Regions from separate parts of the Stutzerimonas decontaminans genome, predicted to be linked through region 1. Evidence: predicted binding sites of a transcription regulator. Region 1 holds the regulator's gene; each other region holds the start of a gene.
What was found. Region 1 encodes sigma-54, which starts transcription at its own class of promoters, with help from an activator protein. Its sites were predicted from a motif close to ANTGGCATNNANNTTGCTNT; they were not measured.
Positions count from the first base shown of each region.

Region 1 (9,656 bases):
GGATGGTCCACTAGGAAATGCCGCCATGATAACAGCAGCCCTGGCAGCAGGCTTCAGAGGAGCGGCACCAGGTTGCAACTTGATTCGATTGCGGTCGTTTGGGAGTGCTTATGAGTGAAGTAGAGGGCATCGGCCCGCACGCGCTACCGGGTTTGCGCGAGAAGGTCGAGCGCATCATCGAGGAAGCGCGTCGGCAAGGCGCCAGCGCCAGTGAGGTTTCGGTCTCGATGGAGCAGGGGCTATCCACCACGGTACGCCAGGGGGAGGTCGAGACCGTCGAGTTCAACCGCGACCAGGGCTTCGGCATCACGCTTTATGTCGGTCAGAGCAAGGGTTCTGCCAGCACTACCGGTAGTGGCGATGAAGCCATCCGGGAAACCGTGGCTGCCGCATTGGCGATTGCCAAGCATGCGTCCGAGGATGAGTTTGCTGGCCTGGCCGATGCGACGCTGATGGCGCGCGAGCTGCCGGATCTGGATCTCTATCATCCCTGGAGCATCACGCCCGAGCAGGCGATCGAGCAGGCCTTGAGTTGTGAAGGCGCAGCGTTTGCGGTCGACCAGCGTATTCGCAATGCGGATGGCACCAGCCTCAACACCCATCAGGGCTGCCGCGCCTATGGCAACAGCAATGGCTTTATCGGTGGTTATTGCAGCAGCCGGCACAGCCTGAGTTGCGTGATGATCGCTGAAAGCGAAGGCCAGATGCAGCGCGACTACTTCTACGACGTCAACCGTATCGGTGAGGCGCTGCTGGACCCGCAAACGATTGGCCGGCGCGCCGCCGAGCGCGCCGTGCGGCGCCTGGGCGCGCGGCCGGTACCGACCTGCGAAGTGCCGGTGCTGTTTGCTCCTGAGCTGGCTACTGGTCTTTTCGGCCATTTCATCGCGGCGATATCCGGCGGCAACCTGTATCGCAAGGCATCCTATCTCGAGGATGCACTAGGAAAGACGCTGTTCCCCGAATGGTTGAGCCTCGATGAGCGTCCGCATATTCCGCGCGCGCTTGGCAGTGCCAGCTACGATGGTGATGGTCTGGCGACCTATGCCAAGCCCTTCGTGGAGAATGGCCGTCTGCTGTCCTATGTGCTCTCGACCTATTCCGGGCGCAAGCTGGGCCTGCCGAGTACGGCCAACGCCGGAGGCGTGCATAACCTGTTCGTCAGTCACGGTGACGAGGATCAGGCGGCGCTCATCCGCCGCATGGGGCGTGGTCTGTTGGTGACTGAACTGATGGGCCAGGGACTGAACCTGGTCACCGGCGATTATTCGCGTGGTGCTGGTGGCTACTGGGTCGAGAATGGCGAGATCCAGTTCCCGGTGCAGGAGGTGACCATCGCAGGCAACCTGCGCGACATGTTCCGTCAGATCGTCGCGGTGGGCTGCGATGTGGAAACGCGCGGTAATGTCCGAACCGGCTCAGTGCTGATCGAGCGGATGATGGTTGCTGGCAAGTGAGGTAGGCGCGGTGCGCGGCGATTAAGGTCCGCGCCCGGTCTTTACTCGCCCTCTTCGAAGTAGTCGTCGATCAGCTCGATCAGGGCATTCAGGGCATCGTCTTCCTGCTCACCTTCAGTGAGCAGATGCACCGAGGTGCCCTGGCTTGCCGCAAGCATCATGACGGCCATGATGCTCTTTCCGTCAACCAGTGTTTCCGGGCACCGGCCCACGCGGATCGTGCAGGGGAAGCGGTTGGCTACGGCGACGAACTTGGCCGCAGCACGAGCATGCAGGCCGAGTTTGTTGATGATGGTTACTTCGCGGGCGGGCATTGGGCAGGTATTCCTAAGCGAGGTCCCGATGACGGACCTGCAGGTTCTTCAGCGGTTCTCTGAGGGCCTGGCCCAAGCGTTCGGCCAGGTAGACCGAGCGGTGATGCCCGCCGGTGCAGCCAATGGCGATGGTAACGTAGGCTCGGTTGCTGGCGGCAAACCGCGGCAACCATTTGCTCAGATAGGCGTGGATGTCCTGAAACATTTCCTCCACATCGGCCTGAGCAGCGAGGTAGTCCACCACGGGTTGGTCGAGTCCAGAGAAGTCGCGTAATTCGGCTTTCCAGTACGGGTTGGGCAGGCAGCGCACGTCGAAGACCAGATCGGCGTCGACGGGCATGCCTCGCTTGAACCCGAACGACTCGATCAGAAAAGCTGTGCCCGGCTCCGGTTTGTTGAGCAGGCGCAGCTTGAGCACGTCACGCAGTTGGTAGAGGTTCAGGTGCGTGGTATCGATCTTCAGATCGGCGTGATCGATGATCGCAGCCAGCAGCAGCTCCTCATCGTGGATCGCTTCGGCCAACGAGCGGGTTTCGTTGGTCAGTGGGTGACGGCGCCGGGTTTCCGAGAAGCGCTTGAGCAGGGTTTCGTCATCGGCGTCCAGATAGAGCACATCGCAGAGGATGTGCCGGGCGCGGACTTCTTCGAGCAGTTCCGGAAAGCGCTTGAGCTGGCTGGGCAGGTTGCGCGCATCGATCGATACGGCGACCTGCGGATGCAGTAGCTCGGTATGCAACAGGGCGCGCTCGGCAAGTTCCGGCAGCAGCCCGGCAGGCAGGTTGTCGATGCAGTAGAAACCGTTGTCTTCGAGCACATTCAGCGCGGTACTTTTACCCGAGCCTGAGCGCCCACTTACGATGATCAGCCGCATCGATTGCCCATTTCGTCAGGCCCCGTTCTGCACGTCGACTACGACCTGATAGAGGCTTTGGTTGGTTGGCGCTTCACGCAAGCGTTGGCGCACATCTTCGCGGTCGAGCATGCTGGCGATCTGGCGCAACAGCTCAAGATGTTCGTCGGTAGCTGCTTCCGGTACCAGCAGAACGAAGAGCAGGTCCACCGGAGCCCCGTCGATGGCATCGAAATCGACAGGCGTCTCCAGGCGCAGGACGGCACTCAGCGGAGCGTTACAACCGACCATACGGCAATGCGGAATAGCGATTCCGTTGCCGAAGCCGGTGGAGCCCAGCTTCTCCCGGGCGATCAGGTTTTCGAAGATGGTCTGGGAATCGAGATCGATAAGGTCTTGGGCGATCACCTTGGCGATCTGCTCCAGAACGCGTTTCTTGCTACCACCCGGGACGTTCACCAGGGAACGTCCGGGGGTAAGGATGTTTTCGAGTCGGATCATAGTGGAGTCAGCGGGTGACAGCGCCCTGAGTGTGGTCGAGCTGCTTCTCCTTGTGCTTGATCAGCTGGCGATCGAGCTTGTCGACCAGCAGGTCGACGGCAGCGTACATGTCTTCATGATCGGCAATGGCCACTACTTCACGGCCGGCGACGTGCAGGGTTGCCTCGGCTTTCTGCTTGAGCTTCTCGACCTGCAGAATCACCTGAACACTGATGATGCGGTCAAAGTGGCGAGCAAGCCGGTCGAATTTCTCCTCGATGTAGTCACGCAGGGCGTCGGTTACTTCCAGATGAACACCGCTGATGTTGACTTGCATACTGCTATCTCCTTTGCCTTGTGCGAAAAGCAGGCTGATTGGGCCTGCCGCCGGGACAGTTCGACCAGGGGCCGATCACAGCAAACGTTTGCGCTCGCTGGACGGTGCGATACCGAGCGACTCACGGTATTTCGCAACTGTACGGCGGGCCACCTGGATGCCCTGCGCTTCCAGTAAACCAGCGATCTTGCTGTCGCTCAACGGCTTTTTCTGGTTTTCCGCGGCGACCAGCTTCTTGATGATCGCGCGGATTGCGGTGGACGAGCATTCGCCGCCTTCAGCCGTGCTGACGTGGCTGGAGAAGAAGTATTTGAGTTCGTAGATGCCCCGCGGCGTGTGCATGTATTTCTGCGTCGTTACACGAGAAATGGTCGATTCATGCATCCCCACCGCTTCTGCAATGTCGTGCAGTACCAGTGGTTTCATCGCTTCGTCGCCATGCTCCAGGAAGGCCCGCTGGTGCTCGACGATCTGGGTGGCCACCTTCATCAGTGTTTCGTTGCGGCTGAGCAGGCTCTTGATGAACCAGCGGGCCTCCTGCAACTGGTTGCGCATGAAGGTGTTGTCGGCGCTGGAATCGGCGCGTTTGACGAAGCCGGCGTACTGCGCGTTGACCCGCAGGCGTGGCATGGCTTCCTGGTTCAGTTCGACCAGCCAGCGATCGTTGTGCTTGCGCACGATCACGTCGGGCACCACGTACTCCGGTTCGCTTGCCTCGATCTGCGAGCCTGGGCGTGGGTTCAGGCTCTGGATCAGTTCGATGACCTGGCGCAGGTCGTCTTCCTTGATCTTCATCCGTCGCATCAGCAGGCTGTAGTCGCGGCTGCCAAGCACGTCCAGGTAATCGCTGACCAGGCGCTGGGCTTCGCTCAGCCAAGGCGTCTGCTCAGGTAGCTGGCGCAGTTGCAGTAGCAGGCATTCGCGCAAGTCGCGGGCGCCTATGCCGGCCGGTTCGAACTGCTGGATGCGACGCAGGACGACCTCAACCTCGTCGAGTTCGATTTCCAGCTCCGGGTCGAACGAGTCGACGATTTCCTGCAGGGATTCTTCGAGATAGCCCTGATCGTTTATGCAGTCGATCAGCGTGGTCGCGATCAGTCGGTCGGTGTCGCTCATGGGCGCTAGGTTGAGTTGCCACAGCAGGTGGCTCTGCAAGCTGATGCCGCTCGACGTACGGCTGGTGAAGTCCCACTCGTCGTCATCGTTGCTGGGCAGGCTGCTGGCGCTGGTCTGGTAGATGTCTTCCCAGGCCGTGTCGACCGGCAGCTCGCTGGGGATGCGCTCACCCCAATCGCCGTCCTCGGCGCTCTCACCGCTATGCGAGGGCTCCTCGTAGGTGCTTTCCTGGCTGCTGCTCTTCTCCATGCCGGTATCGCCCGGCCGATCGACAGCCTCGGCCATTGGATCGGAGCTGTCGAAGTCGTCGCCGTCTTCTTCACGCTCGAGCATGGGATTGGAGTCCAGCGCCTCCTGGATCTCCTGTTGCAGATCGAGGGTGGATAGCTGGAGGAGCCGTATGGCCTGTTGCAGCTGCGGTGTCATCGTCAGCTGCTGGCCCATCTTCAGGACTAGCGATGGTTTCATGGCAGAGGACTTCGAACCTTTTATGCCGGCGCAACCGCGCCCATTCCGACATGCCGCGCGCCAGGCGCCGGCGAAAGCAAATTATATGCCTGCCGGCGAAGCCTTTGCCTAGAGCCGATTTGCCGAGCCGAGCAAAAAAACCGTCTTAGAGACGGAATTCGTGGCCCAGATAGACTTCCTTGACCAGCTGATTACTGAGGATGGTCTGTGCGTCGCCTTCGGCGATCAGTTGTCCGTCATTGACGATGTAGGCTGTTTCGCAGATATCCAGCGTTTCACGGACATTGTGGTCGGTGATCAGCACGCCGATGCCCTTGGCCTTGAGGTGATGGATGATCTGCTTGATATCGCCGACGGAGATCGGGTCAACTCCGGCGAATGGCTCGTCGAGCAAGATGAACTTCGGCGCGGTGGCCAGCGCTCGGGCGATCTCCACCCGGCGACGTTCGCCGCCAGACAGGCTCATGCCGAGGCTGTCGCGGATATGGTTGATGTGAAACTCCTGCAGCAGGCCTTCTAGAGCCTGCTGGCGGCCGCTGCGGTCCAGATCCTTGCGCGTCTCGAGAATCGCCATGATGTTGTCGGCGACCGACAGCTTGCGAAAGATCGACGCTTCCTGTGGCAGGTAGCCGATGCCGGCGCGGGCGCGCCCATGCATTGGCAGGTGCGTGACGTCGTTCTGATCGATCAGCACGCGGCCCTGATCGGCGTTTACCAGGCCAACGATCATATAGAAACAGGTGGTCTTACCGGCGCCGTTCGGGCCGAGCAGGCCGACAATTTGCCCGCTCTCGATGGACAGGCTGACGTCGCGCACGACCTGACGACTCTTGTAGCTCTTGGCCAAATGCTGGGCTTTGAGGACGGCCATTACTCGGGCTGCTCCGCGGCCTGGTCGCGTTTGCGTGGCTGGATCACCATGTCGACGCGCGGCCGCGGTGTGGTGACGTCGGCATTGGTGGCGCGGCCAGCGTTGACGATCTGGCGGCGGGTGTCATAGACGATCTTCTCGCCTTCGAAGGTGTTGCCTTCCTGAACCACCTTGGCCTGGTCGATCAGCACGATGCGCTCGTTGGCTGCAAAGTACTGGATGGTCAGGCCATAGGCCTTGACGATTTCCTTGTCCACTGCAGGTTTCTGCTCGTAATACGCTGGCTTGCCGATAGAGGTAAATACTTCGACATCGCCGCTGCTGTTCTGGGTGATGGTCACTGTGTCGCCGGTAATCTTCATCGTGCCCTGGGTGATGACCACGTCGCCACGATATACCGCTACACCCTGTCGGTCGTCGAGTTCGGCGGAGTCGGCCTGCACGCGGATTGGCTGTTCACGATCCTCGGGAAGCGCCCAGGCGCTGGCGCTGAGCCAGAATGCGCTCAAACCGAGCAGGAGGGGGAGAGTCTTAACGCAGCTCATGCTGGCCTCTTACGTTGGACAGCAGGAGCATCCTGCCGTCATCCAGATACGCTTTCATGCCGGTTGCGGTGGTCACGCCGTTGGCGGCCTCGATTCTAACGGCTTGGTTGGTCTCGGCATAATCCTTGTCCGGCCACACCGTCAGGCGGCTGGTGGTAAGGATCGTCGGGCGGCCTTTGGCATCGGTGCGCTCGACCCGAACCTTGTCGATCAGCAAGACCTCATCGCCCTCGGCCGATACTTCGCCGCGCTCGCTTCGCACGTGCCAGGGCAGCTCGGTGCCGCGATAGGACATCAGGTCGGGCTTGGTCAGCAGGCTGATATCGCTGGCCTTGATGTGCTCGAGCTTGTCTGCCGTCAGTTCGTAGTTGCGCTTGCCGTCTGGTTGATACTGCACCGTGCGCGAATTGATTACATAGAAATCGATGTCAGGCGTTTCGCCGCTGGAGACGGGCGGCTCCTGCATGAAGCTTTCCGGGCGGATGTTCCAGTAGCCGACCGCCACCAGCAGAGCGGCGATCAGCGTCAGCAGGACAGCGAAGCGCATTTTGCGAAGCATGCAGCCCCCTACAGATATGCGTTTTGCGCGGCGGCCAGGGTGCCCTGTGCGCGCATGATCAGTTCGCAGAACTCGCGCGCCGCGCCTTCGCCACCACGGGCCTGCGTTACGCCATGGGCATGTTCACGCACAAAGATGTCGGCGCTGGCCACGGCCATGCCGAGGCCTACGCGGCGTATAACCGGCAGGTCGGGCAGATCATCACCGAGATAGGCCACCTCAGAGTAGCTCAGGCCAAGCTCGGCCAATAGCTCGTCGAGCACGACCAGCTTGTCCTCGCGCCCTTGATAGAGGTGCTGGATGCCAAGGTTCTGCGCTCGACGCTCTACCACGGGGGTCTTGCGTCCGCTGATGATCGCGGTGCGCACGCCCGAATTGATCAGCATCTTGATGCCGTGCCCGTCCAGCGTGTTGAACGTCTTGAACTCGCTACCATCGGTGAGGAAATACAGGCGGCCGTCGGTCAGGACGCCATCCACATCGAAAATCGCCAGGCGGATGTCGCGGGCGCGTTGCAGCAGGTGCTCGTGCATTACATCACCCCCGCGCGCAGCAGGTCGTGCATGTTCAGAGCGCCGACCGGCAGCTCCTTATCGTCGATCACGACCAGAGAGCTGATCTTGTGGTCTTCCATGATCTTCAGCGCCTCGGCTGCGAGCATTTCGGCATTAGCGGTCTTGCCGTGCACGGTCATGACCTCATCGATGCTGGTCTGGCGCACATCCACACCCTTGTCGAGCGCGCGGCGCAGGTCGCCATCGGTGAAGATTCCGGCCAGTCTGCCGTCCGTTTCGACGATCACGGTCATGCCCAGGCCTTTCTGCGTCATTTCCAGCAGAGCGTCGCGTAGCGAGGTGCCGCGCGGCACTTTGGGCAGGCGCTCGCCGGTGTGCATCACGTGCTCGACTTTCAGTAGCAGGCGGCGGCCCAGCGCTCCGCCGGGGTGGGAGAAGGCGAAGTCTTCGGCCGTGAAGCCACGCGCCTCCAGCAGGGCGATAGCCAGTGCATCGCCGAGCACCAGGCTGGCAGTGGTGGAGGAGGTCGGCGCGAGATTCAGCGGGCAAGCTTCGATGCTGACGCTGGCATCGAGGTTTACCGCGGCGGCTTTGGCCAGTACGGAGCCCGGGTTGCCGGTCATGCTAATCAGGGTGATGCCGAGTCGCTTGATCAGCGGCAGCAGGGTAACGATCTCGCTGGTGGTGCCGGAGTTGGACAGGGCCAGCACGACGTCATCCTGGGTGATCATGCCCATGTCGCCATGGCTGGCCTCGGCTGGGTGCACGAAAAAAGCAGCAGTGCCAGTGCTGGCCAGCGTGGCGGCGATCTTGCGACCGATGTGGCCGGACTTGCCCATGCCAACCACGACGACGCGCCCCTTGCACGCCAGAATCAGTTCGCAGGCTTCTACGAAACTCGCATTGATCCGGGCGTTAAGTTGCTCAACTGCCTCGATTTCCAGGCGAATGGTGCGTTGCGCGGTTTCGATCAATTGGCTGCTCTGGCTCATGGCTGGCGAGGTCGTCCGATTAAAAGGCGGCGATTATAGCGAGAAACGCTGGGCGGCTGATGGAAAATGTCGGTCGGGCGACATACCGATGCAGATGACCCAATTGATCAGCGTTGGCTGAACATTGGCTGAACAGGCGTGTCGCTAGTCATCTGCTGAAACGCTCATCGGTTGGGCGGCCATAGGGGCGGTGCTATAGTGCGCGCCCGAAAACGGTCAGGCAGAAAGTATCCCGGCGTCATCGGGAGCCGTCTGTTTCGCAGACTGCATGCAAGGAGACCAGATGAGCGCCAGCAACGACTACGCGGTCGAGCTGAAGGGAGTGACCTTCAAGCGCGGCGAGCGCAGTATCTTCAACAATGTCGACATCGCGATCCCGCGAGGGAAGGTCACGGCCATCATGGGGCCGTCCGGGTGCGGCAAGACGACTCTGCTGCGGCTGATCGCTGCTCAGCTGATGCCTTCGCAAGGCGAGGTATGGGTGGCCGGTAACAATCTGCCAAGTCTCTCGCGCAGCGAGTTGTTCGATATGCGCAAGCAGATGGGTGTGCTGTTCCAGAGCGGAGCGCTGTTTACCGATCTAGATGTGTTCGAGAACGTCGCTTTTCCGCTGCGGGTGCACACCAAGCTGCCTGACGAAATGATCCGCGACATTGTGCTGATGAAGCTGCAGGCGGTGGGGCTGCGCGGTGCCATCGAGCTGATGCCCGACGAGTTGTCCGGTGGCATGAAGCGGCGTGTCGCGCTGGCGCGGGCGATCGCGCTCGACCCGCAGATCCTGATGTACGACGAGCCCTTCGCCGGCCAGGATCCGATCGCCATGGGTGTACTGGTTCGTCTTATTCGTCTGCTCAACGATGCGCTGGGTATCACCAGTATCGTGGTTTCCCACGACTTGGCCGAAACCGCCTCCATCGCCGACTACATCTATGTAGTCGGCGACTCCGAGGTGCTCGGGCAAGGCACTCCGGCCGATTTGATGGAATCAGATAATCCGCGCATTCGGCAATTCATGAAGGGTTCGGCTGATGGGCCGGTGCCGTTCCATTTTCCCGCGCCGGCCTACGCCGACGATCTGCTGGGAGGCACCGATGCGTAAGCGTTCCTTGTTGGATCGGGTTGTGCTGTTGGGGCGTGCCGGTCTGGATGTGC
Region 1 covers NZ_CP007509.1:995,767-1,005,422, forward strand. Annotated here, with positions in the region: gene pmbA (metalloprotease PmbA) at 111-1,457, shown strand; gene UIB01_RS04545 (HPr family phosphocarrier protein) at 1,499-1,771, opposite strand; gene rapZ (RNase adapter RapZ) at 1,785-2,642, opposite strand; gene ptsN (PTS IIA-like nitrogen regulatory protein PtsN) at 2,658-3,122, opposite strand; gene hpf (ribosome hibernation-promoting factor, HPF/YfiA family) at 3,130-3,438, opposite strand; gene UIB01_RS04565 (RNA polymerase factor sigma-54) at 3,514-5,022, opposite strand; gene lptB (LPS export ABC transporter ATP-binding protein) at 5,168-5,893, opposite strand; gene lptA (lipopolysaccharide transport periplasmic protein LptA) at 5,893-6,438, opposite strand; gene lptC (LPS export ABC transporter periplasmic protein LptC) at 6,425-6,997, opposite strand; gene UIB01_RS04585 (KdsC family phosphatase) at 7,006-7,530, opposite strand; gene UIB01_RS04590 (KpsF/GutQ family sugar-phosphate isomerase) at 7,530-8,504, opposite strand; gene UIB01_RS04595 (ATP-binding cassette domain-containing protein) at 8,788-9,603, shown strand; gene mlaE (lipid asymmetry maintenance ABC transporter permease subunit MlaE) at 9,596-9,656, shown strand, end outside.

Region 2 (9,656 bases), 1.7 Mb from region 1:
GCCGATATCGGCACCACGCAGATCTACACCCATCTGGACTTTCAGCACCTGGCCAAGGTCTACGATCAGGCGCATCCGCGCGCCAAGCGCAAGCAGGACACCGACACATGAGCATTCGCCTGATCACCTTCGACCTGGACGACACCTTCTGGGAAACCACGCCGGCCATCCAGAGCGCCGAAACCGCCCTGCGCGACTGGCTGGGCGTGCATGCGCCGCGCCTGGGCGAATTTCCCGTCGAGGCACTGGGCGCTATCCGCCGCATGCTGATCGAACAGGAACCGGCGCTACGCCACCGCATCAGCGAGCTGCGCCGGCGCATCCTGCAGCACGCGCTGCACGATGCCGGCTATCCCGCCGATGAAGCGGGAGAACTGGCCGAACGGGCCTTTCAGGTATTTCTCGACGCGCGCCATGAAGTGCAGATTTTCCCGGACGTGCAACCGACCCTGGAATTTCTCGCCAATCACTACACCCTTGGCGTGATCACCAACGGCAATGCCGACGTGCGCCGCCTGGGCCTGGCCGACTACTTCCAGTTCACCCTGTGCGCCGAAGAGCTGGGGGTCGGCAAGCCCGATCCGCATCCCTTTCAGCAGGCCCTGCGCCTGGGCGACGCACGTCCGGAGCAGGCCGTGCACATAGGCGATCACGCGCTGGACGATATCGCTGGCGCCCAGCAAGCCGGGCTACGGGCGATCTGGTTCAACCCCAAGCGGGTTGACTGGCCACACGATTACCATCCCGACGCGCAAATCCAGAGCCTGGCCGAGCTGCCCAAGCTGCTGCTTGGCTGGCGCGGCGCCTGAGCGAGAAGCCTTCCGCCATATGCGAAAAAGCCCGCTTTGCAGGCGGGCTTATCGCAATTCTTCCGTGCCGTTTCAGATAGGACGGCTGCCGTATTTGCTATCCGGCTTCTTCGGCGGGTCGGCGACCACATTGGGTTCGACTTCCTGCACCTGACCACCACGCGCCAGGAATTCCTCCATGGCCCGCGCCAGCGCCTCGCGCTCTTTCTGCTTGGCTTCCAGGCTCGGCAGCTCGTCAGGTTCGACGGCCTTGGCCTTGGTCTTTTTCGCCGGTGTGGCACGCTCGCTGTCGGTGCCTTCGTCGTCGAGGCTGTCGTCGCCCTCGTCGGCGGCGCTCAGCTCCTCCCCGTCCTCCTCGTCGCTAACGTCCAGATCGTCTTGTTCTAGTTCTTCGTCGCTCATGTTCAACCTCATGGCCTAGCCAAAGCGGAGTAAGTTATAGCCCAGCGATGCCGAAAGACCGACACCGCCAAAAAAAATTCAACTTGCCGTCCCATGCAGCGTTGCCACTATCTGCCGCGCCCCACCCTGGTCACGGTGCTCCCCGAGATAGATGCCCTGCCAAGTGCCGAGCGCCAGGCGACCCTCACTGACCGGCAGGCTCAACTGGCAGCCGAGCAGGCTGGCCTTGAAATGCGCCGGCAGATCGTCCGGCCCTTCGTAGTCATGCTCGTAGCCTCCCTCACCCTGCGGCACCAGGCGATTGAAGAAGCGCTCGAAGTCACGCCGTACCGCCGCATCGGCATTCTCGTTGATCGTCAGCGACGCCGAGGTATGCCGCAGCCACAGGTGTAACAGACCGACCTGACATTGCCGCAGTTCCGGCAATGCGGCGAGCAGCTCGTCGGTGATCAGGTGGAAGCCACGTGGTCGCGCGCGCAAGGTGATCAGGGTCTGTTGCCACATGTTCGAAGGCTCATGTTCAACGGCTGGTCGCGCGCATTCTAGCGTGGCGCCAAAAAAAACAAAGGGCGCCAAAAGGCGCCCTTGTCATGTAGCAGCAAATCGTTACTGGCGAGTGAACTCCGGATAGGCTTCCAGACCGCACTCGACCACGTCCACGCCTTCGTATTCCTCTTCCTCACTGACACGCAGGCCCATCACCGCCTTGATGATGCCCCAGACGATCAGGCTGGCGATGAACACCCAGAGGAAGATCGACACCAGGCCCAGCAACTGAGCACCGAAGGTAGCATCGGCGTTGGTCAGCGGCACGGCCAGCAGCCCCCACATACCGGCGACACCGTGTACCGAGATGGCACCGACCGGGTCATCGAGCTTGAGCTTGTCCAGGCCGAGGATGCTGAACACCACCAGTACACCACCGACGCCGCCGATCAGCGTCGCCTGCAGGGCGCTCGGCGTCAGCGGCTCGGCGGTGATCGCCACCAGACCGGCCAGCGCGCCGTTGAGCACCATGGTCAGATCGGACTTGCCGAACAGCAGACGCGCAGTGATCAGCGCGGCGATCAGGCCACCAGCGGCGCCCATGTTGGTATTGACGAAGACCTGAGCAACGGCATTGGCGTCCTCGATGGTGCTCATCTTCAGCTGCGAGCCACCGTTGAAGCCGAACCAGCCCATCCACAGGATGAAGGCGCCGAGTGTCGCCAGCGGCATGTTGGCACCCGGAATGGCATTGATCTGACCATTCGGACCGTACTTGCCCTTGCGCGCACCGAGTAGCAGGACACCGGCCAGGGCCGCGGCCGCACCGGCCATGTGCACCACACCGGAACCGGCGAAGTCGAGGAAGCCGGCAGCATCGAGGAAGCCGCCGCCCCACTTCCAGAAGCCCTGGATCGGGTAGATGAAGCCGGTCATCACCACTGCGAAAGCGATGAAGGCCCAGAGCTTCATGCGCTCGGCCACCGCGCCGGAAACCACCGACATGCAGGTCGCGGCGAACACGATCTGGAAGAAGAAGTCGGCACGCGCGGAGTAGTAAGGCGCGTCCTCACCGCCGGCGGCGACCAGGTCGGCCGCATGCTCGTCACCGATCAGGAAGCCCAGGCTCGGCAGGATGCCGCCTTCCGGGCTGGAGTACATGATGTAGTAGCCGACCAGCAGATACATGATCGACGCCAACGCGTAGAGCACGATGTTCTTGGTGAGGATCTCGGCGGTGTTCTTCGCTCGGACCAGACCGGCTTCGAGCATGGCGAAACCCGCCGCCATCCACATCACCAGCGCTCCGCAGATCACGAAGTAGAAGGTATCGAGTCCGTACTGAACGGGTATCAATGCAGTGCTATCCATGTGTCACCTCTTGCTGTCGCGCTGTGTGCGCTATTCGGTCCGCAAGCCACCGCATACCGCTCCGGTGATCTGCGCCGCTTTTGGGTTGGCCCCGGGTTGGCTCCGGGGTCTGCGCTGAAATGGGTTACAGGTTGTAGCCGCGTTCGTTATGCAGGCTGAGGTCGAGACCGATGGTTTCCTGCTCCTCGTTGACCCGCAGCCCCATCACCAGATCGATCGCCTTGAGGATCAGGTAGGTGACGATGGCGGTGTACACCACGGTGAAGAGCACGCCCTTGAACTGAATCCACAGTTGCAGGCCGATGTTCTCCACCTCGCCAAAACCGCCCAGCATCGGTGCGGCGAAGACGCCAGTGAGCAGCGCACCGACGATGCCGCCGATACCGTGCACGCCGAAGGCATCCAGCGAGTCGTCGTAGCCAAGCTTGCGTTTCAGGCTGGTGGCGCAGAAGAAGCAGACCACCCCGGAGACCAGGCCGATGACCAGCGCGCCCATCGGGCCCACGGTGCCGGCGGCCGGCGTGATGGCGACCAGACCGGCAACCACGCCCGAAGCGATGCCCAGCGCGCTGGGTTTGCCGTGACCGATCCACTCGGCGAACATCCAGCCCAGCGCCGCGGCTGCGGTAGCGATCTGGGTCACCAGCATGGCCATGCCCGCGGTTCCATTGGCGGCGATGGCCGAGCCCGCATTGAAGCCGAACCAGCCGACCCAGAGCATCGCGGCACCGACCAGAGTCAGGCCCAGGTTGTGCGGTGCCATCGGCGTGGTCGGATAGCCCTTGCGCTTGCCGAGCACCAGGCAGGCCACCAGACCGGCAATACCGGCATTGATGTGCACCACAGTGCCGCCAGCGAAATCGAGCACGCCCCAGTCCCACATCAGGCCGCCGTCGCCACCCCAGACCATGTGCGCGATCGGCGCATAGACCAGGGTGAACCAGACGCCCATGAACACCAGCATCGCGGAGAATTTCATGCGTTCGGCGAATGCGCCGACGATGAGCGCCGGGGTGATGATGGCAAAGGTCATCTGGAAGGTGATGAAGACGCTTTCCGGGAAGGCGCCGACCAGGCTGTCGGGTGTCAGACCGCTCAGCAAAGCGCGATCCAGGCCACCGACGAAGGAATTGAAGTTGGTTACCCCCGCTTCCATACCGGTGGTATCGAACGCGAGGCTGTAGCCGTAGACCATCCAGAGGATGCTCATCAGGCCGGTGACCGCAAAGCACTGCATCATCACCGAGAGAATGTTCTTCGAGCGGACCATGCCACCGTAGAACAGCGCCAGCCCAGGGATGGTCATGAACAGCACCAGCGCAGTGGCCGTCAGCATCCATGCCGTGTCGCCTGAATCCAGCGTTGCCTCCTGCGCCAGGGCCAGGCCTGGGCTGATCAGAGACAAAAGGGCTCCTAGCCCTGCGAATTTTCGCAGAGTCATGGTTTTACTCCTGGGGCGTGGGGGTTCGGAGGTGCCGCTTAAATCGCGTCGGTATCGGTTTCGCCGGTACGGATGCGGATGGCCTGTTCCAGGTTGACCACGAAGATCTTGCCGTCACCGATCTTGCCGGTGTTGGCCGCCTTGGTGATGGCCTCGATCACGCGATCGAGCTGATCGTCGGCGATGGCTACGTCGATCTTCACCTTCGGCAGGAAGTCGACAACGTATTCGGCACCGCGATACAGCTCAGTGTGACCCTTCTGGCGACCGAAGCCTTTGACTTCGGTGACGGTGATGCCCTGTACGCCAATTTCCGACAGCGACTCGCGCACGTCGTCCAGCTTGAACGGCTTGATGATGGCAGTGACTAGTTTCATGAAAACTTCTCCCGTTTTAGGTGGACTTGCCCCAGAAGTACGAACCCGGCTCAAGTCTAAGCTCAGTGTCTGGCTCTTGTAACGCTCCGGCTTGCAGCCGGCAGCGGACCGACACCACCAACCTCTCCGACAAAGCGTCTCGAATCGTTCGCGCATCGCAACCGGGTGGTGCATGCGTCGCCAGGGACAAAGCAGAATCAATGCCAGCTTTACGCGAGCCCCGTTGTTTCGCGGGTTAGCCGCCCGCCAACTACGGCCGACGAACGGTTCAGAGCGCGCAACGCACTCAATTGGTGCATCGACGCACCACGAGCTGCTCATTTTCTGTGCACGCCTCGCCGGAAAGACGAAAAAGGCGCCGTGCTACACTGCGCCCCGTTCAACGACAGGTGTATTCCATGTTGCCGCCAAAAGCTTTTCTAGATGCCATCGGCTCCCAGGCCTCGCGCCTGTTCAACGGCGAGACGCCGCTGCCGCGTGGTGAGTTCGAAGCCCAGCTCAAGGGCGTAGTGCAGGGTGCGCTGAACAAGCTCGACGTTGTCAGCCGCGATGAATTCGATAGCCAGATGGTGGTGCTCGCACGCACCCGCGCTCGCCTGGAGGCGCTCGAAGCCAAGGTTGCCGAACTGGAAGAAAAGCTCACGCCGCCCGCGTCCTGACAGACCGGGCCGCGACACGATCAAAGGAGTGATCGGATGTCCCTGGCCATAGTTCATAGCCGAGCGCAGATCGGCGTCGAAGCACCTTCGGTGACCGTCGAAGCCCATTTGGCCAACGGTCTACCAGCGCTGACCCTGGTCGGCCTGCCGGAAACCGCGGTCAAGGAAAGCAAGGATCGCGTACGCAGCGCCATCCTGACCTCCGGCTTCGATTTCCCCGCACGACGCATCACCCTCAACCTCGCACCCGCCGACCTGCCCAAGGACGGTGGTCGCTTCGACCTGTCCATCGCCCTGGGCATCCTCGCCGCCAGCAGTCAGCTGCCGGCCGAGCGACTGGACGGTTTGGAATGCCTCGGCGAGCTGGCACTGTCCGGTGCCTTGCGTCCGGTCCAGGGCGTGCTGCCAGCCGCCCTCGCCGCTCGTGCTGCCGGGCGCGCCCTGCTGGTGCCGCGGGCCAACGCCGAAGAAGCCAGCCTCGCTTCCGGACTCACCGTGTATGCGGCCGAGCACCTGCTCGAGGTCGCTGCGCACTTCAATGGCGTCACGCCTTTGCAGCCCTATGTGGCGCAAGGCCTGCTGCGGCAGGTTCAGCCCTACCCGGACTTGGCCGAGGTCCAAGGGCAGCAGGCGGCCAAACGCGGCCTGCTGATCGCTGCGGCCGGGGCGCATAATCTGCTTTTTTCCGGGCCGCCAGGCACCGGCAAGACGCTGCTGGCCAGCCGCTTGCCCGGCCTCTTGCCACCGCTGGACGAACAGGAGGCGCTGGAGGTGGCCGCCATCCACTCGGTGGCCAGCCACAGCCCCCTGGAGCATTGGCCGCAACGGCCCTTTCGTCAGCCCCATCACAGTGCATCCGGCCCGGCACTGGTTGGCGGTGGTAGCCGGCCGCAGCCGGGCGAGATCACCCTGGCGCATCAGGGCGTGCTGTTCCTCGACGAGCTGCCGGAGTTCGACCGCAAGGTGCTCGAGGTCCTGCGTGAACCGCTGGAGTCGGGACATATCGTGATTGCCCGGGCGCGCGACAAGGTGCGCTTTCCTGCGCGCTTCCAGCTGGTGGCGGCGATGAACCCCTGCCCGTGCGGCTATCTCGGTGATCCCAACGGCCGCTGCCGCTGCACGCCGGATCAGATCCAGCGCTATCGCAACAAGCTCTCCGGCCCCCTGCTTGACCGCATCGACCTCCACCTGACCGTGGCGCGCGAGGCCACGGCGCTCAACGCCCCGCCGCAAATGGGGCAAAGCAGTGCCGTTCTGGCCGCCCAGGTGGCCCAGGCGCGGCAGCTGCAACTGGCCCGCCAAGGCTGCGCCAATGCCTTTCTCGACCTCGCCGGCCTGCGCCACCATTGCCAGCTGATAGCGGAGGATCAGGTCTGGCTGGAACGCGCCTGCGAGCGGCTGACGCTGTCGCTGCGTGCGGCGCACCGCCTGCTCAAGGTGGCGCGCACCCTTGCCGACCTGGAACAGGCTGCGAGCATCAGCCGCCAGCACCTCGCTGAAGCCCTGCAATATCGGCCTGCCAGCCAAGAATGAACCTGCTCTAGACCGAGCTCCGACTGGCAGCAATCGGCCGCGGACAACCGGCGCCTTTCGCGGTCTGTGTTAAATTGGCTGGCTTTCGCCACAGGCGGCCACTCCCCAGACACAACCCGAAGGAGCGCAGCATGGAGGCAAAACAGCCCTCGTCTTCCCACCTCAACGCCCCGGTCTTCTATGGCTCGGCAGTCATCATCCTGGCGCTGGTGATCTACAGCGTCGCATTCCAGAGCCACGCCCAAACCCTGTTTGGCGACACCCAGGCCTGGATCATCGCCAATGTCAGCTGGCTCTACATTCTCGCTGTCGCACTCATCCTGCTGATGGTGGTGCTGCTGGCGTTCAGTCGCTACGGCGACATCAAGCTCGGCCCGGATCACAGCGAGCCGGACTACAGCGCACTGACCTGGTTTGCCATGCTGTTCTCCGCAGGCATGGGCATCGGTCTGATGTTCTTCGGTGTCGCCGAGCCAGTGATGCACTTTCTCTCACCACCGACCGGCGAAGGCGGCACCACGCTCGCTGCGCGCGAAGCGATGAAGATCACCTTCTTCCACTGGGGCCTGCATGCCTGGTCGATCTACGCCATCGTGGCGATGATCCTGGCCTACTTCGCCTATCGCCACGGTCTGCCGCTGACGTTGCGCTCGGCGCTCTATCCGCTGATCGGCGAGCGCATCTACGGGCCGATCGGCCATGCCGTGGATATCTTCGCCATCATCGGTACCGTACTCGGGGTCGCCACGTCGCTGGGCCTGGGCGTCACCCAGATCAACACCGGCCTGAACCACCTCTATGGCCTGCCGATCTCCGTGCCGGTGCAGATCGGCCTGATCATCGCCACCACGCTGCTGGCCACGGTTTCAGTGGTTACCGGACTGGACAAGGGCGTGCGCCGGCTGTCCGAGCTGAACCTGACGCTGGCAGCACTGTTGTTGCTGATGGTGCTCGTTGCCGGGCCGACGGTGTTCATCCTGCAGACGTTCGTGCAGAACACTGGCAGCTACCTGTCAGACATCGTCGACAAGACCTTCAACCTCTACGCCTACGAGCCGAACGACTGGATCGGCGGCTGGACGCTGTTCTACTGGGGCTGGTGGCTGGCCTGGTCGCCCTTCGTCGGGCTGTTCATCGCGCGTATCTCGCGCGGCCGGACGATCCGCGAGTTCGTCGCCGGCGTACTGCTGGTACCGACCGCCTTCACCCTGCTGTGGATGACCGTGTTTGGTGACACCGCGATTCACATGATTCTCTGGGAGCACGTGACCAGCCTTGGCGAAGCGATCGAACGCGACAGCTCGCTGGCCCTGTTCGCCTTCCTCGAGCACTTCCCGTTCTCGGCGCTCATCTCGCTGATCGCCATCATCATGGTGGTGGTGTTCTTCGTCACTTCGGCGGACTCCGGCGCGCTGGTGGTGGACATGCTCGCCTCCGGCGGGCAGCAGGGCACGCCTGTATGGCAACGGATCTTCTGGGCCGTTTCCATGGGCGGCGTGGCCATCGCGCTGCTGCTGGCGGATGGTCTGACCGCATTGCAGACCGCCACCATCGCCAGTGCCCTGCCCTTCACCATTGCCCTGCTCTGCTCGATGTGGGGCCTGCTCAAGGCGCTGCGCCTGGACGCGACCAAGCAGGGGCTGCGCTACCAGGCCCTGAGCACCTCGCCCAGCGCGCCGCGCAGCGCGGGTGGCTGGCAGCGCCGACTGCGCACGTTGATGTTGTTCCCGCGGCGCGCCCATGTGGTGCGCTTCATCACCGAAGTGGTGCGCCCGGCCTACGACGACATCGCCGAGGAAATGCGCAAGCAGGGATATGTGGTCGAGATCAGCGAAGGCGATGACCGGCGCCTGCGCTTCGAAATCACCCATGATGGCGAGCCGGATTTCATCTACGAGGTTCGCCCGCGCGCCTATGCCATGCCGAGCTTCGTTGCCAGCAGCGAGGACGACGAGCGCGAGGAGCGCAAGTACTTCCGCGCCGAGGTGCACCTGAAGGAAGGCGGCCAGGATTACGACGTGATGGGCTGGAGCCGCGAGGACGTCATCAGCGACATCCTCGGCCAGTACGAAAAGCACATGCACTTCCTGCACATGGTCCGCTGAATCGGTTAGCGTCCTGGCCGCTGGGCCAGGACGCACCTGATCAGTGCATCAGTGCATCAGTGCGCCACGCCAGCCGCCAAGCGCTCGGCACTCATGAAACTCACCAACTCGGCCAGCGGCAACGGCTGGCTGACCAGGTAACCCTGCACCTGCTGCGTTCCGAACTGGCGCAACAGTTCGAGCTGTTCAGTGCTTTCGACGCCCTCGGCGACCACTTCCAGGCCGAGGTTGTGCGCCAGCCCGACCATCGCCTGCACCAGCTGCAGTTTCTCCGGCCGCACGACCATACCGGCGACGAAGCTCTTGTCGATCTTCAGCAGGGTGATCGGCAGACTGGACAGGTGCACGAACGACGAAAACCCGGTACCGAAGTCGTCCAGCGAGAAGCGCACACCCAGTTCGCCCAGCGCGTGCATGGCACTCTGCACCTGCTCGCTGCGGCGCATTACCGCCGTTTCGGTGAGTTCGAATTC
Region 2 covers NZ_CP007509.1:4,019,964-4,029,619, forward strand. Annotated here, with positions in the region: gene xerC (tyrosine recombinase XerC) at 1-111, shown strand, start outside; gene UIB01_RS18645 (HAD family hydrolase) at 108-809, shown strand; gene sutA (dormancy-specific transcriptional regulator SutA) at 882-1,211, opposite strand; gene UIB01_RS18655 (secondary thiamine-phosphate synthase enzyme YjbQ) at 1,290-1,715, opposite strand; gene UIB01_RS18660 (ammonium transporter) at 1,818-3,068, opposite strand; gene UIB01_RS18665 (ammonium transporter) at 3,193-4,509, opposite strand; gene glnK (P-II family nitrogen regulator) at 4,548-4,886, opposite strand; gene UIB01_RS18675 (accessory factor UbiK family protein) at 5,285-5,545, shown strand; gene UIB01_RS18680 (YifB family Mg chelatase-like AAA ATPase) at 5,582-7,078, shown strand; gene betT (choline BCCT transporter BetT) at 7,210-9,183, shown strand; gene UIB01_RS18690 (putative bifunctional diguanylate cyclase/phosphodiesterase) at 9,240-9,656, opposite strand, start outside.
Region 2: a site for sigma-54 is predicted at 5,075-5,094, ahead of glnK (P-II family nitrogen regulator). Genes of this name have one in related genera too.

Region 3 (9,656 bases), 930 kb from region 1:
AGCTGTCGCGGTCGCCCAACGCCTTCATGTAGTCGGCCAGCGACTTTGGTGCCGGGCGGTTGGGGGCATTCTTCGCCACGCTGGCGAAGATGACCAGCGTCAGCACCAGGGGAATCAATGCCAGGCCGAACACATTGTTCCAGCCGAAGATGGCCGCCAGCACCGGCGCGAACAGCGCCGCCAGCACGGTGCCGGAGTTACCGGCACCGGCGATGCCCATGGCCTTGCCCTGGTGCTCCGCCGGATACCACTGCGAGGCCAGCGGCAGCGCGACGGCAAAGGACGCGCCAGCCATGCCGAGAAACAGGCCGAGCAGCAGTGCCTGTTCATAGCTGTGGATGCCGTGCAGCCAGGCAACGAATAGCGCGACGATGACGACGCTCTGACCGAGCAGGCCGGCGGTTTTCGGCGAGGTGCGATCGGCCAGGATGCCCAGCACCAGGCGCAATACCGCGCCGGCGAGAATCGGTGTGGCTACCATCATTGCGCGCTGTTGTGTGGTCAGGCCCAGGTCCGCGGCGATCTGAACGCCCAGCGGGCCAAGGACGTACCAGACCATGAAACTCAGGTCGAAGTAGAGAAAGGAGGCAAACAGGGTCGGCGTGTGGCCGGCTTTCCAGAAACTCGTGCTCATTGAATCTGCTCCAGGGCGTGCGTGGCGCGGCGTCTGCCGCCAGGGCTGCTCATACCGCCCCGTCGTCGAGGCGGAAAACAAAAAGGCGCCGCAGCACGCCTGCCGGAGCAGGAATGATGCGACGCCTTTGTCGTGTTTCGCAGACCGCCGTTGGCCTGCCTGAAGTGGATCTAGCATCTAGCGTGCCAGCCGGCGAGGGCCTCTTCCTGTGCGGGCTCGACGCGCCTCGCGGGCAGTCCATGGCGGCGAAGCGCACAGATAGCGCGCAACTGCGCGCCATATCGGGGCACGTTTCATTTGCTTACGCAAAGCTCAGGCACTGCGGTTGCTGATAGGCTTGGCCTGCTTTTGCCCAAGGAGCGAGCGATGCCCCTGATTGCGACCCTGACCCTCAACCCCGCGATGGATCTTTCCGTCAGCACTGCCCGGGTGACCAGTACCGAAAAGCTGCGTTGTTCGCTGCCGCGCCACGATCCGGGTGGCGGCGGGATCAACGTGGCGCGAGTGGTAAAGACCTTGGGCGGCAAGGCGGTTGCCATCTACCCGGCGGGCGGGCCATTCGGTGATTTGCTGCAACGCTCGCTGGACGAAACGGGCCTAGTGCATCGGCCGGTGTCGATTGCCGGCGATACCCGCGAGAGCTTTACCGTCGATGAGCTGGAGTCAGGTCTGCAATATCGCTTTGTGTTGCCTGGTCCGACACTGTCCGCACAGGAGCTTCAACGCTGCCTCGACGGCCTGGCGGCACTGCGGCCCGCCCCGTTGTTCGTGGTATTGAGTGGCAGCTTTCCACCCGGAGTTGGCCTGGATTTTTACGACGAGTTGCTGGCGCTTACCCGACGTATCGGTTCCCGTCTGGTCGTTGATCTGTCCGGTGAGCCTTTGCGCTACGCGGCTCGGCAAGGCGGCACCTACCTGATGAAACCGAGTCTCGACGAGCTGTCCACGTTGATGGGCGGCGCAGTCACCAGCGAAACCGAGCAGGAACAAGCACTGCGCAACCTGATCGCTCAGGGCTGCGCGGAAATGATCGTGCTGTCGCTGGGTGCCGAAGGGGCACTCTTTGCCAGCGCCGATGCGTTGGAGCGGCTGCCATCACCGGATGTCCCGGTGATCAGCGCGGTTGGAGCGGGCGACAGCATGCTCGGTGCCATCGTGCTGGCATTGGCCGAGGGGCGCACGTTGCAGGATGCGGTACGCCGGGGCATCGCCGCTGGTGCCGCGACCGTGATGCGTCCGGGCACCGAGCTATGCCATCGGGAGGATGTCCAGCGGTTGCTGCAGACCTCGGAAAGCGCCCCTAGTCGAGCCGGTTGACCCGCGGAAACTTGCTGGCGAACGACTCGGGCATGGCGACGACGCGGCTTTGGGCGTAGTCGTAGAACACGAAACCGGACTTGGCCATGGCGATGAGCGTGCCGTCGGCTGGACGGGTGATGCGGAAGATGATGTCGCCGCCGTACTTGTTGAAATCCATCACGCCGACTTCGAACAGCAGCGCATCACGGGCATGGGCTTCGGCTTTGTAGGTCGTGGCCAGGTCGGTAACGATGATGCCAGCCCCGTCCTGACGGGTTTCGGCAACGCCGTAGGCGAACAGGAAGCGCGCCCGCGCCTCGGAAATCATCGAGATCATCGAATCGTTGGCCAGATGGTTACCCGCGTTGATGTCGGTGATTCGCACGGTGAGCTGAGTGGAAAAGCAGTACTGGTCTTCCGGGAACTGTAGATTCAGGCGCGCCATGGGTCGCTCGGTTATCGATAGAAGGCGCGCATTCTAGCGCTGTGTCGTACGCCCAGGTCAGGTGACCGCTTGCGGGAGCGATGTTTGGTTGAGTGATGCACGGCGGGCGGGCGGATCACTGCCCAAGCAACTCGTTCATGGCGATGATCTGTTCGGCGACCTGGATCAGCTTCTGCTGCCGGCTCATCGCCTGGCGGCGCATCAATGTATAGGCCTCTTCCTCCTTGCAGTCGCGCATCTTCATCAGCATGCCCTTGGCCAGCTCGATGCGCTTGCGCTCGGCGAGTTGCTGCTCGCGGGCCTGTAACTGCGCGCGAATCGCCTGGTCGGTCTCGAAGCGCGCCATCGCTACATCGAGGATCGGCTTGAGTCGCTGGGCCTGTATGCCTTCGACGATATAGGCGCTGACTCCGGCGCGGATGGCCTGGCGCATGGCTCCCGGGTCGCTATCGTCGGTGAACATGACGATGGGTCTCGGTTGGTCGCGGCTCACCAACACCACTTGTTCCAGCACATCGCGGCCGGGTGAGTCGGTATCGATCAGCACCACATCAGGGCGGATGGCCTCGACCCGTTCTGGCAGGTCGATGCTCAGGCCGGACTCGTCGATGACTTCGAAGCCAGCCTCGATCAGCGCGCTTTTCAGACGCCCGATCTTTCGCGGGGTGTCGTCGATCAGCAGGATGCGCAACATGCTTGGTCCCATGATCAAAGTGCGGTTTCCGCGGCCTGGTCGGCCATGGCATGCAAGGTGAAACTGCGGGCATAGGCTGCTGGCTCGGTGCCGTCCCAGGTCTTGCCATCCATCAACGTGGCGCTGCGCATGGGCGACTCCGGCACGGTGATACCCAGCGTTTCGGCAGCCTGTCGATACAGCTCGATCTGCTGCACCTGCTGTGCAACCTGCTGGTAGTCCGGGTCCTGGCGTAAAAGGCCCCAGCGCCGCAGTTGCGTGATGAACCAGAGACCGTCGGACAGGTAGGGCACGTTTGCCGCGCCACCGGCGAAGAAACGCAGTGGGTGTTCGTCGTTCCAGACGTTGCCCAATCCATCCTCATACTCGCCGAGGAAGCGTGATTCGATCGCCGCCAATGGCGCGTCGACGTACTCGCGCCCGGCGATCAGCTGTGCCGTGCTGCGGCGGTTTTCCCGGCTCTGGTCGATGAAGCGGCTTGCCTCGAGTACGGCCATCACCAGCGCACGGGCCGTGTTGGGGTACTGCTCGACGAATGCCCGGGTGCAGCCGAGTACCTTCTCCGGATGATCCGGCCAGATCGACTGACTGGTCGCCAGGGTGAAACCGACCCCTTCGGCAATCGCTTGCGCGCCCCAGGGCTCGCCGGCGCAGAAACCGTCGATGCGTCCGGCCTGCAGGTACGCCACCATCTGCGACGGCGGCAGGACCAGCGTCCGCACATCCCGCAACGGATGAATGCCGTTGGCGGCCAGCCAGTAGTAGAGCCAAAGCGCATGGGTGCCGGTGGGAAAGGTGTGCGCTAGGGTCAGGCGTGCACCGCTTTGGCGCACGCTTTTGCGTAACGCCTCCGGATCGGTCACGCCTGCGGCTTTCAGCGACGCCGACAGGTTGATGCTTTGGCCGTTCTGCGCGAGGCCCATGAGCACTGCCATGTCGGTCGCCGGGCTACCGCCAATGCCCAGGTGCACGGCATAGATCAGCCCATACAAGCTGTGGGCTGCGTCCAGTTCACCGCCGATCAGTTTGTCGCGCAGGGCCGACCAGGAGCTCTGTCGCTGCAGGTTGAGTGTCAGGCCGAATGGCTGGGCGAAGCCCTGGGTAGCAGCGACGATCAGCGATGCGGCGTCGGTGAGGGGAAGGAAGCCGAGATTGACCGAGCTCTTTTCCGGTGCATCACTGCCGGCGACCCAGGCCAGTGCATCGTGGCGGTGCGGCGTGGAGGGTTCGGTCATGCTGTATGGGCCTTTCGATTGCGAGGTACGCGGCACCGTTCAATGAACAGCGCCACCTCTCAGGAGGTGGACTATGCCCAGCCTGAAGCAAGCGATATGCCAGCGTGAAAATGGTGCGCGGCGCGGTGAGCATGCACCGCGTCGGTTGGTGGCGTGATTGTGGCCAGTCAGGAAGCGTTTGGTCAGCGCGGATAGAGTGGTGGGAGGGCGCTCTGGTCCTGTTCGACGCTGGGACTGGTCGCTGGAGGTAATGCTTGGATTGCCTGCCATAGGGCCTCGCCCTGCCAACGTTGTCCGGCTTCGCTATACAGCGCACCGTTGAGACCGTCCAGTGCATCGGACAGCGGCACGAAGCGCGCGGCCATGTCCGCCAGCGTCTCCGGCTGCTGCCGCGCCCAGGCGTCCAGTGCCTGGCGAGTGGCCTGGGAATCGTTGGCCTGGCAGGCGCGACGCAGGTCATCGAGCAGGCTGCGCGGGGTCGGGCCGGGTTGCAACGCGCGTTGCACGGCTGGCTGTCGCCGTGCACGTGACCAGAGGCCGAAACCGATGAGCGTGGTGAATGCAAAGAGCGCGGTGCTCAGTTGCCAGGGCCAGATGGCTGGCTGGTCGACCGGCACCGGTGCCGCGGCGGGCATCTCCGCAGGGGGCGGCACGAGATTCGGGTTGTCGGCGACGCTCAGGGTGCGCTCGTCCAGCGTGGTGCGTTCGAGGCGATCCTCAACGGTATTCCACCAGACCACTTCCAGTGCAGGCAGCTGCAGCGTGCCGCTGCGCGTGGGGATCAGCGCCTCGCGCTGCTCGCGACTCCCGACCAGCCCGCCGCCGCTGACTTCGTTCGCCAGGCTTGGTTGATCCGGATAGCGTCGCAACTCGGCGCTCTGCGCAGAACCGATGGCGGGCAGCTGCGTGCTGGTCAGGCCCTCGGCCTTGAGCAGCAGGCTGCGAGTGAGCGATTCGCCGGCTTTCGCCTGGTCCGGCTCCGGGCTCCAGGCTTCTACCAGGGTCAGACTGCTTGCCGGCAGCCAGGGGGCGCCGGCGGGATAATCGGCCGGCTTGGCCTTGACCTTGAGCGGGATGCTCGGCGAGCGGACCTGGGTCGAACGCCCCGAGCGCGAGCCAAACAGCGAGTTGCTGCCTTTGGTCACGGTAGTGGCGCTGAACAGCTGGGCAGGGATCGTCAGCTCACCGGATTTCTGTGGAAACAGGGCATAGCGCACCTCGATGACGCCATGGCGTATCCCGTTGATGGTTTTCTCGTAGGTGCGCGGTTCACCGAGGCGCTCCACCAGTGCTTCGGGCATCTGCAGGGGCGACAGCGTGCTGTCATCGTAAAGCGAAACCGAATGGTAGATGCGCAGCGTGAGAATCACCTGTGCCTGCACATAAACACTTTCCTGATCGACGCTGGCATCGATGAAGATCGGTGCCAGTTGATCGCCTTCGCTGCTTTTCAACGACTCTTGGACGAGCAGGGTGATCGGCTCGCTGCGCCAGTCGCCCAGCTGCAGTGGCGGAATGACCACATAGCCGGTTTGCTTCGGACGCAGGGTGATCAACCAGCGGGTGATCGCACGCGCCTCGCCGTTGCTGCTGGAGAGCTGGTTGACCTGGCGGGTATCGAAGACCTCGAATAGCTCATCCAGCGGCTGCAGGTCGGGCTTGCCGAACACTGCTCCACCTTGGCTTTCCAGGCTTAGCTCGAGGGTTTCGTCGATGCTCAGCTGGGTGCGGTCGACTCGGGCAAAAAGACCGACTGCAGCAGCCTGGCCGGCAAGGATGCTGAGCAGAACAAAGGCCATCAGGCGCATCATCGACTGGTTTCCTGGTGCTTGCGTTGTTCGTAGAGAAATTTTCGCCGCAGCAGCTCGCCGGGGTTATCCGGAATCTGTCGCAGCCATTGTTCCATCGCCTGTTGCCGCTCCTGCTCGGGAAGCGCCTCGTGCTGCGCCAGCGCTGCAGCGGCATCCTGTCCTTGCGATTCTGAAGTCGTTTCGCTCGCCGAAGGCTGCGCCGCGCCACTGGCCTCACGATCCGGTTCGCCCTCGGCGTCGTCAGGCGAAGGTGAGCTGGTCGAGCCTGGTTCCTGCAGCCGCTGTGGCTGCGGCTGCGGCAGGGATTCTTCGGTCTGCTCGGCCTGCTGATCCTGATCTTGCTCGGACTCAGACTGTTCCTCACGGCGGCGTAGCAGCTCTTCGATTAGTGCCTTGTTGCGTTGTGCCGGCTGCAGATCGGGTTGCAGTTCGAGTGCCTGGTCGTACGCATCGATGGCGGCCTCGAGCTCGTTGCCGCGGGCCAGGGCGTTGCCGCGATTGTAGTGGTCGACAGCCGTATCGCCTGCGGCGAACAGCTCTGCGGCGCCGGCATAGTCACCGGCCTGGTAGAGGGCGGTTGCCCGCCAGCGGTGATCGACGAAGCGCTCGGCCGCCTCGGCCGGCTGTTGTGCCTCGAGCAGGCGCTGGCCCTGCTGATCGCGCCGCAGCCAGAGGTCGTCCAGCTCCAGCGCGCTGGCCGGTTGCGGCTGCAACAGCAGAAGCGGCAGGCAGAACAGCCAGCCGCGGCGGCCAGCAAGGGCAGCAAGCAGAAGCAATGGCAGAAGCAGCCAATGGCCCTGGTCGAGCCAGGCTTCCAGACGGGTCATTTCGTCGTCGTGCTGCAGCGATCCGGCCTTATCGAACAGGCCGAGCGCTGCGAGATCGTCGTCCCCCAGGCGTGCCTGTTGGTAGCGTCCGCCCAGTTCTGTGGCCAGGCGCTGCAGCCGTGCGTTATCCAGACGCGGGATCAGGATTGCGCCCTGGGCGTCCTTGAGAAAGCTGCCGCTCTCTCCGGCAATCGGCGCGCCCTGTTCGGTGCCGACGCCGAGAATCAGCAGGCGCTCGCCGCGCCCTTGCATCAAGGTGCCGATGGCGCTGCGTTCGTGCTCGTCCAGACTGCTGCCGATCAGCAGCAAACGCCCCCGGCCCAGCCCCGCCTGCTCGAGCAGGGCGAGACCCTTGGCGACAGCGAGGTCTGCACGTTGGCCGGGCTCGGGCATCAGCGCCGGATGCAAGGCATCCAGCAGATTGCGAGTGGTTGCCAGGTCGTCGGACAGTGGCACCACGGTGTGGGCGCTGCCGGCGAATACCACGACGGCGGTCTGTACATCCTGTCGCCGCTCCAGCAGATCCAGCAGTTTGCGCTTGGCCTGCTCGAGGCGCGTGGGTGGAACGTCGCCGGCGAGCATCGGGGGGGTCAGTTCCAGCAGCACCACCAGCGGATCGCTGCGCTTCACGCTGGGTTGCTCGAAGCGCTGCCAGCTGGGGCCGAGCAATGCGATGACGGCCAACAGCCAGGCAAGGCCAAGCACCAGCCAGGGCAGGCGACTGTGGCGCAGCCGGCCGCGGGTCAGCAGGGCAGCATGAAAGGCTTCCGGGAGCAGGCGCTGCCAGCGGCCGATCTGCAACTGACGATGCCAGAGCCGCCACAGCAACCAGATCAGCAGGGGCAGGACGATCAGCCAGTAGGGCCGCAGTAGGTGGGGCAGCAGTTCGTTCATCGGCGCTGCTCCCGCCGCCATGCCAGCCGTTGCAGCTGCGCGCTCCACAGGCTGGCCGCCACCATCAGCAGGCTGATCAGCAGCGCCGCCGACAACGGCCAGACGTAAAGCGCTTCGGCGATGCGCGCCTGGGTCGGTTGCTGAGCGGCTGGTTCGAGCCGATCCAGTGTAGCGCCGATCGCCTTCAGCTCTGCGCTGGTGGCGGCGCGAAAGTACTCCCCGCCGGTCTGTTCGGCGATGGCGCGAAGGGTGGGCTCGTCCAGATCCAGACCCGGGTTGAAGCCGAAGCGGCTGAGCACGCCGCCTTCCTCTGGAACAGCGCCAATGCCGATGGTGTGGATGCGTACGCCTTCATCGGCGGCCAGGGATGCCGCCAGCAGCGGCTCGATCTCGCCGCCGTTGCTGGCGCCATCGGTGATCAGCACCAGCACACGGCTGTTCGCTGGACGGTCCCGCAGGCGTTTCACCGCCAGGCCGATGGCATCGCCGATGGCGGTGTTGCTGCCGGCAATGCCGACCCGCGCCTCGTCCAGCCAAACCCTTACGGTGCGGCGGTCGAAGGTCAGCGGGGCCTGCAGGTAGGCCTTGCTGCCGAACAGGATCAGGCCGACGCGATCGCCGTGGCGCTGTTCGATGAAGTCCCCCAGCAGCACCTTGACCAGCTCCAGGCGTGTCAGCTCCTCGCCTTGCCATTGCATATCGGGGTAATCCATCGAGCCGGAAACATCCACGGCCAGCAGCAGATCGCGGCCACTGGTGGGCAGTGGTAGCGGTTCACCGAGCCACTGCGGGCGAGCGGCGGCAAACAGCAGCAGCAACCAGATGGTCAGGTAGGGCAATTGCTGGCGCCAGGCGGGCAGGGCGACGCGAGCACGGCGACCGGACAGCTGCTGCAGTTCGTCTAGAAAGCTGACCTTCAAGGCGGCTTCGCCACTGTCCGCCGGCGGCAGCAGTGCGCGCAGCAGCCAGGGCAATGGCAGCAGCACCAAGATCCAGGGCCAGGCCAGTTCAAACATGCTTGCGAATCCAGATATCGACGGATTGTTCCAGGCCGTCGATGGCCTTGTCGTCGAGCCGGCACTCGGCCCGATAGGCGCCTTCGACCAGGATCATCCAGCGCGTCAGTCCGGCAGCCGGACAGCGGCTGTCGAGAAAGGCTAGCCAGGCTCGCCCGCTGAGCGTGTGCGGGTGGTCGTCGGGATAACGGATGCGGCACAGGCGCTTGAGCAGCCCATTGAGCTGCTGCAGCCATTGGCTGGCCGGCTGGCTGCCGTAAGGCTTGCTCAGGCGAGACAGCTCGATCAGTGCCTCCTGACGCTCTGGGTCCAGCGGCGCCTCTGGCTGAGCACGAGGTTTACGCCGGATCAGCTGATGGCGAAAACGCCAGAAAGCCGCAAACACGCAGAGCAGCAACAACCCGAGCAGCCACCAGCCCGGCGCAGGGGGCCACCAGTGGACAGGTTCCGGGTTGATCAGGGGGGCCAGTTCGTCGAGCGGGTTCATGGTCGTGCACTCGGATGCCGGACGCTCAGATGCTCGCGTAACTGTTCGACCAGGTCATGCTGGGTGTCGAGTGGCATCAGTGGCACCCGTAGGCGATCGGCCAGGCGTTGCCAACGCGCACCGCGTGCTTCTCCCATCTCCCGGTAGCGCTGACGCAGGGCTGCGTCATGGGTGTCCAGTTCCAGCCGTGCGTTGCCTTCGCTGAAGCGCAGCAGGCCCGCGGCAGGCAGAGCGTGATCCAGCGGGTCGAACAGCGGCAGCAACAGCAGATCGACATGCCGTGCCAGCAGGCTTAGCTGCTGTTCGGCGGCATC
Region 3 covers NZ_CP007509.1:1,923,367-1,933,022, forward strand. Annotated here, with positions in the region: gene UIB01_RS09040 (nitrate/nitrite transporter) at 1-634, opposite strand, end outside; gene UIB01_RS09045 (1-phosphofructokinase family hexose kinase) at 1,001-1,951, shown strand; gene UIB01_RS09050 (thioesterase family protein) at 1,935-2,378, opposite strand; gene UIB01_RS09055 (ANTAR domain-containing response regulator) at 2,494-3,072, opposite strand; gene UIB01_RS09060 (CmpA/NrtA family ABC transporter substrate-binding protein) at 3,087-4,307, opposite strand; gene UIB01_RS09065 (BatD family protein) at 4,490-6,118, opposite strand; gene UIB01_RS09070 (VWA domain-containing protein) at 6,115-7,839, opposite strand; gene UIB01_RS09075 (vWA domain-containing protein) at 7,836-8,855, opposite strand; gene UIB01_RS09080 (DUF4381 domain-containing protein) at 8,848-9,342, opposite strand; gene UIB01_RS09085 (DUF58 domain-containing protein) at 9,339-9,656, opposite strand, start outside.
Region 3: a site for sigma-54 is predicted at 4,392-4,411, ahead of UIB01_RS09060 (CmpA/NrtA family ABC transporter substrate-binding protein). Genes of this name have one in related genera too.